2 regions of the Roseateles sp. GW821-FHT09H10 genome follow, and region 1 is predicted to be linked to the other one. Evidence: riboswitches for the same ligand, from Rfam matches in the RefSeq annotation. Region 1 holds a riboswitch; the other holds the start of a gene.
The links. A riboswitch is a leader RNA that binds a small molecule or an ion and turns the genes downstream of it on or off. The one in region 1 is predicted to bind glycine.
Positions count from the first base shown of each region.

Region 2: linked by a shared signal. The riboswitch ahead of AC07OY_RS18365 (TonB-dependent receptor domain-containing protein) and the one ahead of AC07OY_RS26130 (hypothetical protein) in region 1 are both predicted to bind glycine.

Region 1 is NZ_JBWKOB010000007.1:12,675-17,085, reverse strand. Features, by position in the region: gene AC07OY_RS26135 (C39 family peptidase) at 350-928, opposite strand; gene AC07OY_RS26130 (hypothetical protein) at 969-1,700, opposite strand; glycine riboswitch at 1,996-2,104, opposite strand; glycine riboswitch at 2,115-2,223, opposite strand; gene AC07OY_RS26125 (efflux RND transporter permease subunit) at 2,404-4,411, opposite strand, start outside.
Region 2 is NZ_JBWKOB010000003.1:600,893-605,303, reverse strand. Features, by position in the region: gene AC07OY_RS18365 (TonB-dependent receptor domain-containing protein) at 90-2,918, opposite strand; glycine riboswitch at 3,158-3,269, opposite strand; glycine riboswitch at 3,278-3,367, opposite strand; gene AC07OY_RS18360 (propionate--CoA ligase) at 3,428-4,411, opposite strand, start outside.

The sequences.
Region 1 (4,411 bases):
GGTCGTTGCAGTACGGGGGCCTGAGCGGTTATGGGAGGCTGCGCCTTCGGCGGCCGGCACCTCGCGGCCCGGCACTCTCCTGCAACGATGAAATAAGGTCAGATCAAATCAGTGGTTCATGGCATACGCCTTTCGGGCCGAGCGCCGGGCCGCTCCCTAGCCGGCCCGTCGGGCGATGTGCGTGCCGGTCGATCCGGCAAGCATCGCCGTCCCCTCGGGGGCTGAGGCCGGACACAGGGCGTCCGGTGGACGGCCTGTGCCTGACGAAGAGCTGCGGCATCTGCCGCAGCGCGGTCTGCAAGACCGACCGGGCTTGCCTCGCGTTCAGCGGGCAAGACTGGGCGAGGGGTCAACGAACGCGCAAGGTATGCGTCCACTTGTGGTCGTTGGCGGACACCATCCAGTTGTAGAGGTCCTCCGAATTGCCCTCGCCCGGCCACGGGTTCATGTAGGTGACGTAGCTGTAGCCATTCCAGACCTCATAGCCGGTGCCGACCATGATGTGGCCGCCACCGCTGGTCCAGCCGAAGCGGATGACGAAGGGCTTGTTGGCGTTGATGTCGCTGACGATGGAATTCCACGACGAGGCGTAGGTGTAGGCATAGGTCGGCACGCCCCAGTTGGACAGGATGTTCTGCACGCTGCCGCCGCTGCCATACAGCGCATTGGGCTGGTTGGCGTAGCTGTTCCAGTTGAAGCTGCCGTTGCCGCAGGCGTAGTTGATGCCGAAGGCCCAGTTGACGATGCTGCATTGGGACGGTGCGGCCTTGTAGAAGCCGATGACCGCCTTGCTGGAGCTGGACCAGCACCACTGGCTGTGCTCCTGGATGGTGGTGGGCACGTTGAGCTGGCGGTATTGCGCCTGGGCCAGCGGCAGCGCGAGGGCAATGGCGAGGCCGGCGAAGACCTGCTTCAGTTGCAAGGACATGGGGGCTCCTGTTCCTTTGAAGTGCTTGGGCATCACGGCTTCAGTTCTGGCCATTGCTGTTGCGCTTGACGGCATTGCGCAGCGGCTCCAGCAGCTCATAGGTGTCGAGCAGCTTGGGCGCCGTGGCCTTGGCGGTCACGTCGGACGACAGCGCCGCGCGGGCCGAAGCCAGCGGCGCATAGCGCGCCTGCAGGTCGCTGGGCGAGACGACTTCCAGCAGGTCGGTCTGCGCCTGGTGCACGCGGATGAAGCGCTGGCGCTCGGCACCCACGTCGGCGTGTTCGGCCATCAGCTCGGACAGTTCCTGGGCCAGCCCCGCGCCGCCGAAGGACACGGCCTGCCAGCGCCCGTCCATGCGCTGCACGGTGACCAGGCCGACAGGCTTGGCGCCCACCTTGACGAAGAAGCGCCAGATGCCGCTGGCCTGCACCATATGGCGCAACTCGCTGCGGGCCGCGACGACGTCCTGCGGCGCGATGGTGTGCACCTCGAAGCCGCCAGCGATGCGCGTGCTGGCCAGATCGCCGGCACGCACGAGATCGAAGGCCGTGGCACCGGCGCCGCCCTGCTGCTGCTTGCGCTGGACATAGTCGGCCAGGCCCTGCTCGGCGGCGGCCTGGGCGCCGGCACGGTCGCTGTGGTCGGGCGCCTTGATGCGCGCCACGGCAGCACTCTGTGCCTGGGCCATCGGCGCGGCCACGAGGGCCAGTGCCGACAGCAGCAGGGCCATACCTCTGCGCAGTCGCAGGGTCGAATCTCGATCAGTTCGCATATCCAGGGTCTCCGTTTCGTGGGTTCGAAGAAGAGCCGGGCCTCTCGCGGCGCCACGGTTCTTCGTGGCGGCAGAGATCTCGGCGCCGACGCCGCGACGTCGACGGGTGATGTCGACTTGAACGGCTTCGGTGAGGGGCGTGTGGCGACCTGGCGCGAGTGCGCCGGACCCGTCACGACGGCAGCGGGGTGTGAGTGGGTGGTGTCAGTGAGTCAGCGACTCCAGCGGCTGTTGAACGACCACGAAAACCCCTCGGCAAGGCCAAAGGCCTCGCCAGGGTTCCGCGCCGCTCCCGCTGTCCTTGGTACCTGAGAGATTCGTGCCCCGGCGTGGTGTGCGCCTGCGGCATTTGCTCCTTCGGTGGGGGCGTTCGCGGTGTTGATCCGCGCCGTCCCGCTCTCCAGTGTCGGCTCCTGTGACAAACCAGTTCGGGGCCTGAGCGTGCATGGGAGGTTGCGCCTTCGGCGGCGCTCAGGGGTTCATTGTGTGAACCGGGCTGAACGCGCTCTCCTGGGATGTCGAGGCGGATGCTAGGAGGCCGCCATTCGGCACCGCATCCTGGTTTACTCGCACAGGGCTTTGCCGCGGTTGACGCCAATGAAAAAGGGCCGGCCACTTGCATGGCCGGCACGCGCAAGTAAAAAGGGCCGACCACTTGCGTGGTCGGCCCGGGGCGCTGGAGCGCGCTCGAGGGAGATCTGTCTTATTCCTTGTCCGCCGGCATCGCGCCGGGCATGCCGTGCAGCGGCAGCGTCGAGCCGCCCTGCTCCACAGCCTTGGTCACGGGCTTCTTGTCGCGCACCAGATAGCTGTAGAGCACCGGCACGACCACCAGCGTCAGCAGCGTCGACGTGATGACGCCGCCGATGATGGCGCGGCCCATCGGCGCCTGGATCTCGCCGCCGTCGTTCAGCGCGATGGCCATGGGCAGCATGCCGAAGATCATCGCGGCCGTCGTCATGATGATGGGACGCATGCGGATCAGGCCGGCCTGGCGCAGGGCCTCGGCCACCGTGGCGCCGGCCTTGCGGGCATGGTTGGCGAAGTCCACCAGCAGGATGGCGTTCTTGGTGACCAGGCCCATCAGCATGACCAGGCCGATCATCGAGAACACGTTCAGCGTCGAGCGCCACAGCAGCAGGGCCAGCATGACGCCGATCAGCGCCAGCGGCAGGCTGACCATGATGGCGAGGGGCTGCAGGAAGCTGCCGAACTGGCTGGCCAGCACGATGTAGATGAAGATCGCTGCCAGGGCCATGGCCGCCAGCAGGCCGTTGAAGGCCTCGGCCTGCTGCTTGCCGGCGCCGTCCACCTTGAAGCTGGTGCCCGGAGGCAGCTGGGTGTTCTTGATCAGCTTCTGCACATCGGCGTTGACGTCGCCGCCCGGGCGGCCCTGGACGCCGGCGAACACGGCCTCGCGGCGCTGCAGGTTCTCGCGGCGGATCACCTCGGGGTTGAACACCGGCTCGATGGTGGCGACCTGGTCCAGCGTGATGGGCGCACCCGTGCTGGAGAAGGCCACAGGCAGCTTGGCCATCTGCTCGATGCGCTCGCGCTGGTCGCGCGGCAGGCGCAGCAACACCTCGACCTGGTTGCCGTCGGGCGTCGTCCAGTAGGTGGCGATCTCGCCGTTCACATAGGCGCGCAGCGACGAGGCGATCTGCGGCGCGGTCAGGCCGAGCTCGCGGATGGCCGAGTCCTTCAGGCGCACGGCAAACGCGGGCAGGCCGGGCTTGACGGTCGTGTCGACGTCGACGGCACCGGGGATCTTCTTGATCTTCTCGACCAGGTCGGTGGCGGCCTGGGTCAGCACCTCGGGGTCGCTGCCGAGGATGGTGATCCAGATCGGGCGGTTGAAGCCGACGCTGACCTCGATGCCGGGGATCTTGGCGATGTCGGCGCGGATGGCATCCTCGACTTCCTTCTGCGTGCGCTTGCGCTCGCTGCGATCGGTCAGGGAGATGTTCAGCGCGGCCTGGTTGCGGCCCGTGGACAGGCCTTCGCCGGTGCTGCCGACCACCGTCGAGACGGTCTTGATCTCGGGGTAGTTCTTGAGGATCTCCTCGATCTGCGCGACCTTGGCGCTGCCGCGCTCGATGCTGGAGGCCACCGGCATGCGCAGGTTGACCTGGGTGAAGCCGTTGTCCGTCTCGGGCACGAACTCGCTGCCCACCATGGGTGCCAGGGCCAGTGCGGCGACGAAGCTGGCGAAGGCGCCCCACATGACCAGGCCGCGCGGCGTCAGCGTCGCGAAGCGCAGCACGCGCTTGGCGGCCTTGTTGCGCTTGCCGTCGGCATCGAAGGGCCGGCCATAGGCCGGGATCGGCGGCACGAAGACGCGGTAGCGGCGGCCGGAGAAGGCCCAGTCGATCAGGCGCTCGTAGGTGCTGTGCAGGCGGTCCATGCACCAGTCGGTGGCGCGGATGGCATGGCCGATGACGGGGATGCGCTTGACGCGCTCGTTGTTCGGGTCATGCCAGACCGAGGACAGCATCGGGTCCAGCGTGAAGCTGACGAAGAGGCTGACCATCACCGCCACCGCGACGGTGATGCCGAAGGGGTAGAAGAACTTGCCGATGATGCCGCCCATGAAGGCAACGGGCACGAACACCGCGCAGATGGCGAAGGTCGTCGCCATGACGGCCAGGCCGATCTCGTTGGTGCCGTCAAACGACGCCGTGCGGTGATCCTTGCCCATGGCCACGTGGCGC
Region 2 (4,411 bases), on a different contig from region 1:
GAAGGGCGCGATTCTGGCCTGCGCGGCGGCCCCAGCCATTCGCCATGCCGCGCGCGGGCACGCGCGGCATGGCGTCCGGTGGCGCGGGCTCAGAAGAAGCGGTACTCCGCGGCCAGGCGCAGCATGCGGCCCATCACGTCCTCGCGGTTGTCGGGAATGATGCCGCCCTGGCCGAAGTTGCGGTAGTCGATGGGCGGGCGCCGGCCCGTCAGGTTGCGCAGGTTGGCGCTCAGCGTCAGCGCCTTCATCGGGCGCCAGGCGAGGTTGTAGTCGAGCCGGTTGTAGGCGGCCAGCTTGCACTGGTCCGCGGACAGATTCTTGTTGGTCGTGCAGTCCTCGACGCTCCAGCTGGTGTCGTAGTAGTCGCGCGTCAGCGTGGTGCTGGACGACCAGAAATAGGACAGGGTGTGCGTCCAGGCGCCCCACTCCTGGCTGGCGCGCAGCTTGAAGTTGAAGCGTGCATAGCCCCAGCGCCCGGCCAGGTTGTCACCATAGCGCAGGTCGGAGGTGCTGTACTGCTTGTAGCTCAGCAGATAGGTCGAGTCGAAGCTCAGGCCCAGCCGGCCCAGCGGGTTGCTGAACTGGCCGTTCATGCTCCAGTCGATGCCGCTGGTCTGGGTCTTGGCGAGGTTCTCGAACTGTCCGCTGACCAGGCTCAACCGGCCCGCCAGCGGCTTGTACTTGGCCACCTCGGCCGCATTGACAAAGGTCGGGTCGTTGTTGAAGTTGGGGGCGCGCACGATGGTGCCGGCGGGCTGCTGGGCCTCGGCGCCGAGCAGATCGGCCGTGCCCTTGGTGCCGATCTCGTTGGTGCGGGTCACGGCGTAGTAGTCCAGCGTCGTGCTGAAGGCCTTGAAGGGCTGGAAGGCCAGGCCCAGGTTGACGATGCGCGAGGTCTCGGGTTTGAGGCCGGGGTTGTTGCGCACCACGCTGGCCACGCCGCGGCGGCATTCGTCGATGTTGTCGGCGCGGGCCTGCAGCAGGGTCTTGTTGGGGTCGCTGTCGGGCAAGGCATTGGCCTGGGCGATCAGGTCGCGGATCAGCGCGCTGGCGGCGTCGCAGCGCTTGGGGTCGCTGACGCCGTTGTCGAAGGCCGATTTGCTCGACGTGGCGCTTTCGGTCAGGTTGGGCGCGCGAAATCCCCCTTCCACCGAACCACGCAGCATGAACTCGGGCATCAACTGGGCACGCAGCGCCAGCTTGGGCGAGAAGTGGGCGGCAAAGCCCGGGAACTTGTCGAGGCGGCCGGCGAGCTGGGCGTTCAGCTGCCGGGTGACGGGCAGGTCAGCCTCGACGAACAGGGCGCTGAAGCTGCGGCCGGCATCGGCGCGAACGGTGCCCAGGCCGACGATGTCGCCCGAGCCGGACAGGGCGTCCGGCGCGATCTTCATGCGCTCGTGGCGCAGCTCGAAGCCGGCCGCGAGATTGATCGCCCCGCCGGGCAGGCGGCCATATTCGCCCGACACCTTGCCATCGAGGAAGGTCTGGGTGACCTTGGCGTCATAGCCGATGGAGGGGAAGAGCTTGTCCAGCACGGCGGCGCTGTTGGCCTGGCCGATCTTGTAGCCGTTGGGCTTGTTGAAGAAGTCGGCGTCCAGCACGTCCTTGTTGTAGTCGCCGATGACTTCCTTGAAGCCGCTGTCGCTGATCAGGCCACGCTGGCGCTGGACGGTCCTGCCGCCCATCACGCCGGCGGCGGTCTCCCAGTCCCAGCCGTTCCAGTCGCCCTTCACGCCGGCCAGCAGGCGGTACTGGTCGGTCTGGACATGGTTGGCCTGGCCGTCATCCATGAAGCGGTAGCGGAACTCGACCTCCTCGCCGGTGTGGTTCAGCGGATGCTGGGCCGGCAGGCCGCGGTAGTAGAAGTTGCGGGCCGCGTTGGTGTTGGGGTCGCCCCAGACGACGCTGCCCAGGCCCCAGCCGTAGTAGTTGTGCGCCGCCTGGTAGGTGTTCTTGGTGTTCGAATAAAGCAGCTCGGAGAAGCCCTGCAAATGCTCGGACAGCTTCAGCTTGGCCGAGACGATGCCGCTGACGCGATCGGCCGACGGCTGCACCGAGAAGCGGTCGTAGCGGTCGTACATGCACAGGGTGTTGGACGCATTGAACAGCTTGCAGCCGGCTATCGGGCCCTGGCCGATGATGTTGCCGGGGTAGCTGTAGCTGGACGGCGTGTCGAAGCCCGGCGAGAACTCCTTGTAGGCGGGGTTGCTGTGTTGCAGCACGTCGCGCCAGAAGAAGTCGCCCCGGTGGTAGTAGTCGACGTTGGCGAGGATGTTGTAGCCGTCGCGATCGAAGTTGCCCACGCCGGCCGTGATGGCAGCGGCCTGATCCTTGAACTGCTTGGCCTTCAGCGAGCGCTGGGTGTTGGCGCTGACGGTCAGCCCCTGGAAGCTGCTGCGCGTGACGATGTTGATGACGCCGGCCACGGCGTCGGAGCCGTACAGCGCCGAGCCGCCGCTCTTGAGCACCTCGATGCGCTCGATGGCATCCACCGGCAGCGAGTCGAGGTTGGAGAACACCTCGTTGTAGTCGGCCAGCGGATAGGCGGCGATGCGGCGCGAGTTCAGCAGCACCAGCGTGGACTGCTTGCCCAGGTTGCGCATGCTGGCGCCCGAACCGCCATTGCCGAAGGAGTTGCCGCCGTTGAGGTCGGACAGCGAGTTGTTGTTGAAGCCCGGCAGCGTTTCCAGTAGATCGCGCGTGGTGGCCACGCCGGAACGCTGGATCTCGTCGCGAGTGAGCAGCGTGATCGGCGACGCCGTCTCGTCGTCGATGTTGATGCGCTTGATGCGGCTGCCGATGACTTCGACGCGCTCGATCTGTTCGGTGGGCCGGGGCGCCTGGGCGCTCGCGCTCAGGGGGATGAGGCCGGCCAGGGCGAGGGCGGCGGCCAGCGGCTTCAGGGCATTGGGTTGCATGCGAACTCCTGCAGGAAAAAAGGGCGAACGACTCCACGACGCGGCCGCGAATGCAGCGCCGGATGGCAAAAAAGGGGGGATGGCCGGGCGCGACGGCGCGCTCAGCCCGTGGCAACAGCGATCAGCAAAGGGGGTGCAATGCCTTGCGGCAGCACGACATGGCAGGCTCTCCGGCGCAGTGGTTGAACGACCACGAAACGGCGAGGGGTGGCTGCCCCTTCACTGTTTCGCGCCGCTCCCGCTGTCCCTGGTACCTGAGAGATTCACGCCCCCGGGATGGCCCCGCGGCGCTTGCTCCTTCGGTGGGGGCGTGCGTGGCCTTGTCAGCTCACGCCGCCCCGCTCTCCAGCGTCGGCTCCTGTGACAAACCAGTGTTGGGCCTGAGCGTGCATGGGAGGTTGCGCCTTCGGCGGCGATCAGCAAAGACCGCGCTCTCCTGGGATGTCGGCGTGCACGATAGGCAGCGCCATCCCCTGCCGCCGCCCTGGTTTACGCGAATCGGGTAGGCCCTAGCTTTGCAACAAGGCCTTCACCTGGGCCAAGGCACTGGGGTCGTCCAGCGTCGTCAGGTCGCCCGGGTCGCGCCCTTCCGCCACCGCCTGCAGCGCGCGGCGCAGCAGCTTGCCCGAGCGCGTCTTGGGCAGCAGGGTCACGAAGTGCACGCGCGCCGGCCGCGCCACCGCACCCAGCTGGCTGTCGACATGCTTCATGACCTCGCCTTCCAGCGCGGGCGAGGCCTGGCCCGCGTCGCGCAGCACGGCAAAGGCGATGGCGACCTGGCCCTTGAGCTGATCCGCCACGCCGACAACGGCGACCTCGGCGATGGCCTTGTGGCCCGAGATGCATTCCTCTATTTCTCGAGTGCCCAGCCTGTGGCCGGCCACGTTGATGACGTCGTCGGTGCGGCCGAGGATGAAGGTGTAGCCGTCGGCGTCGCGCGTGGCCCAGTCGAAGGTCGAATAGACCTGACGTCCGGGCACGCTGCCCCAGTAGGTGTTGATGAAGCGCTGGTCATCGCCCCAGACCGTCTGCAGCGCGCCGGGCGGCAGGGGATGCTCGATGACGAGCACGCCCTTCTGGTCCGCGCCTTCCAGCGTCGCACCGGTGTTCTCGTCCAGCAGCTTCACGTCATAGCCATACATCGGCACGCCGGGCGAACCGAAGCGCGTCGGCACGGCCTCGACGCCGGGGATGTGATGGGCCACCGTCAGCAGCGGCCAGCCGGTCTCGGTCTGCCAGTAGTTGTCGATGATGGGCACGCCCAGGCCCTCGGCGATCCAGCGCGCCGTCGGCTCATCCAGCGGCTCGCCGGCGAGAAAGAGCGCGCGCAGGGACGACAGGTCATGGCGCTTCAACAGAGCCGCGTCATGCTTCTTCAACACGCGCACGGCGGTCGGCGCGCTGAACATCACCGTGACCCGGTACTTCTCGACCAGGCTCCACAGCACTGCCGCGTCGGGGTTGACCGGCGTGCCCTCGTACATCAGCGTCGC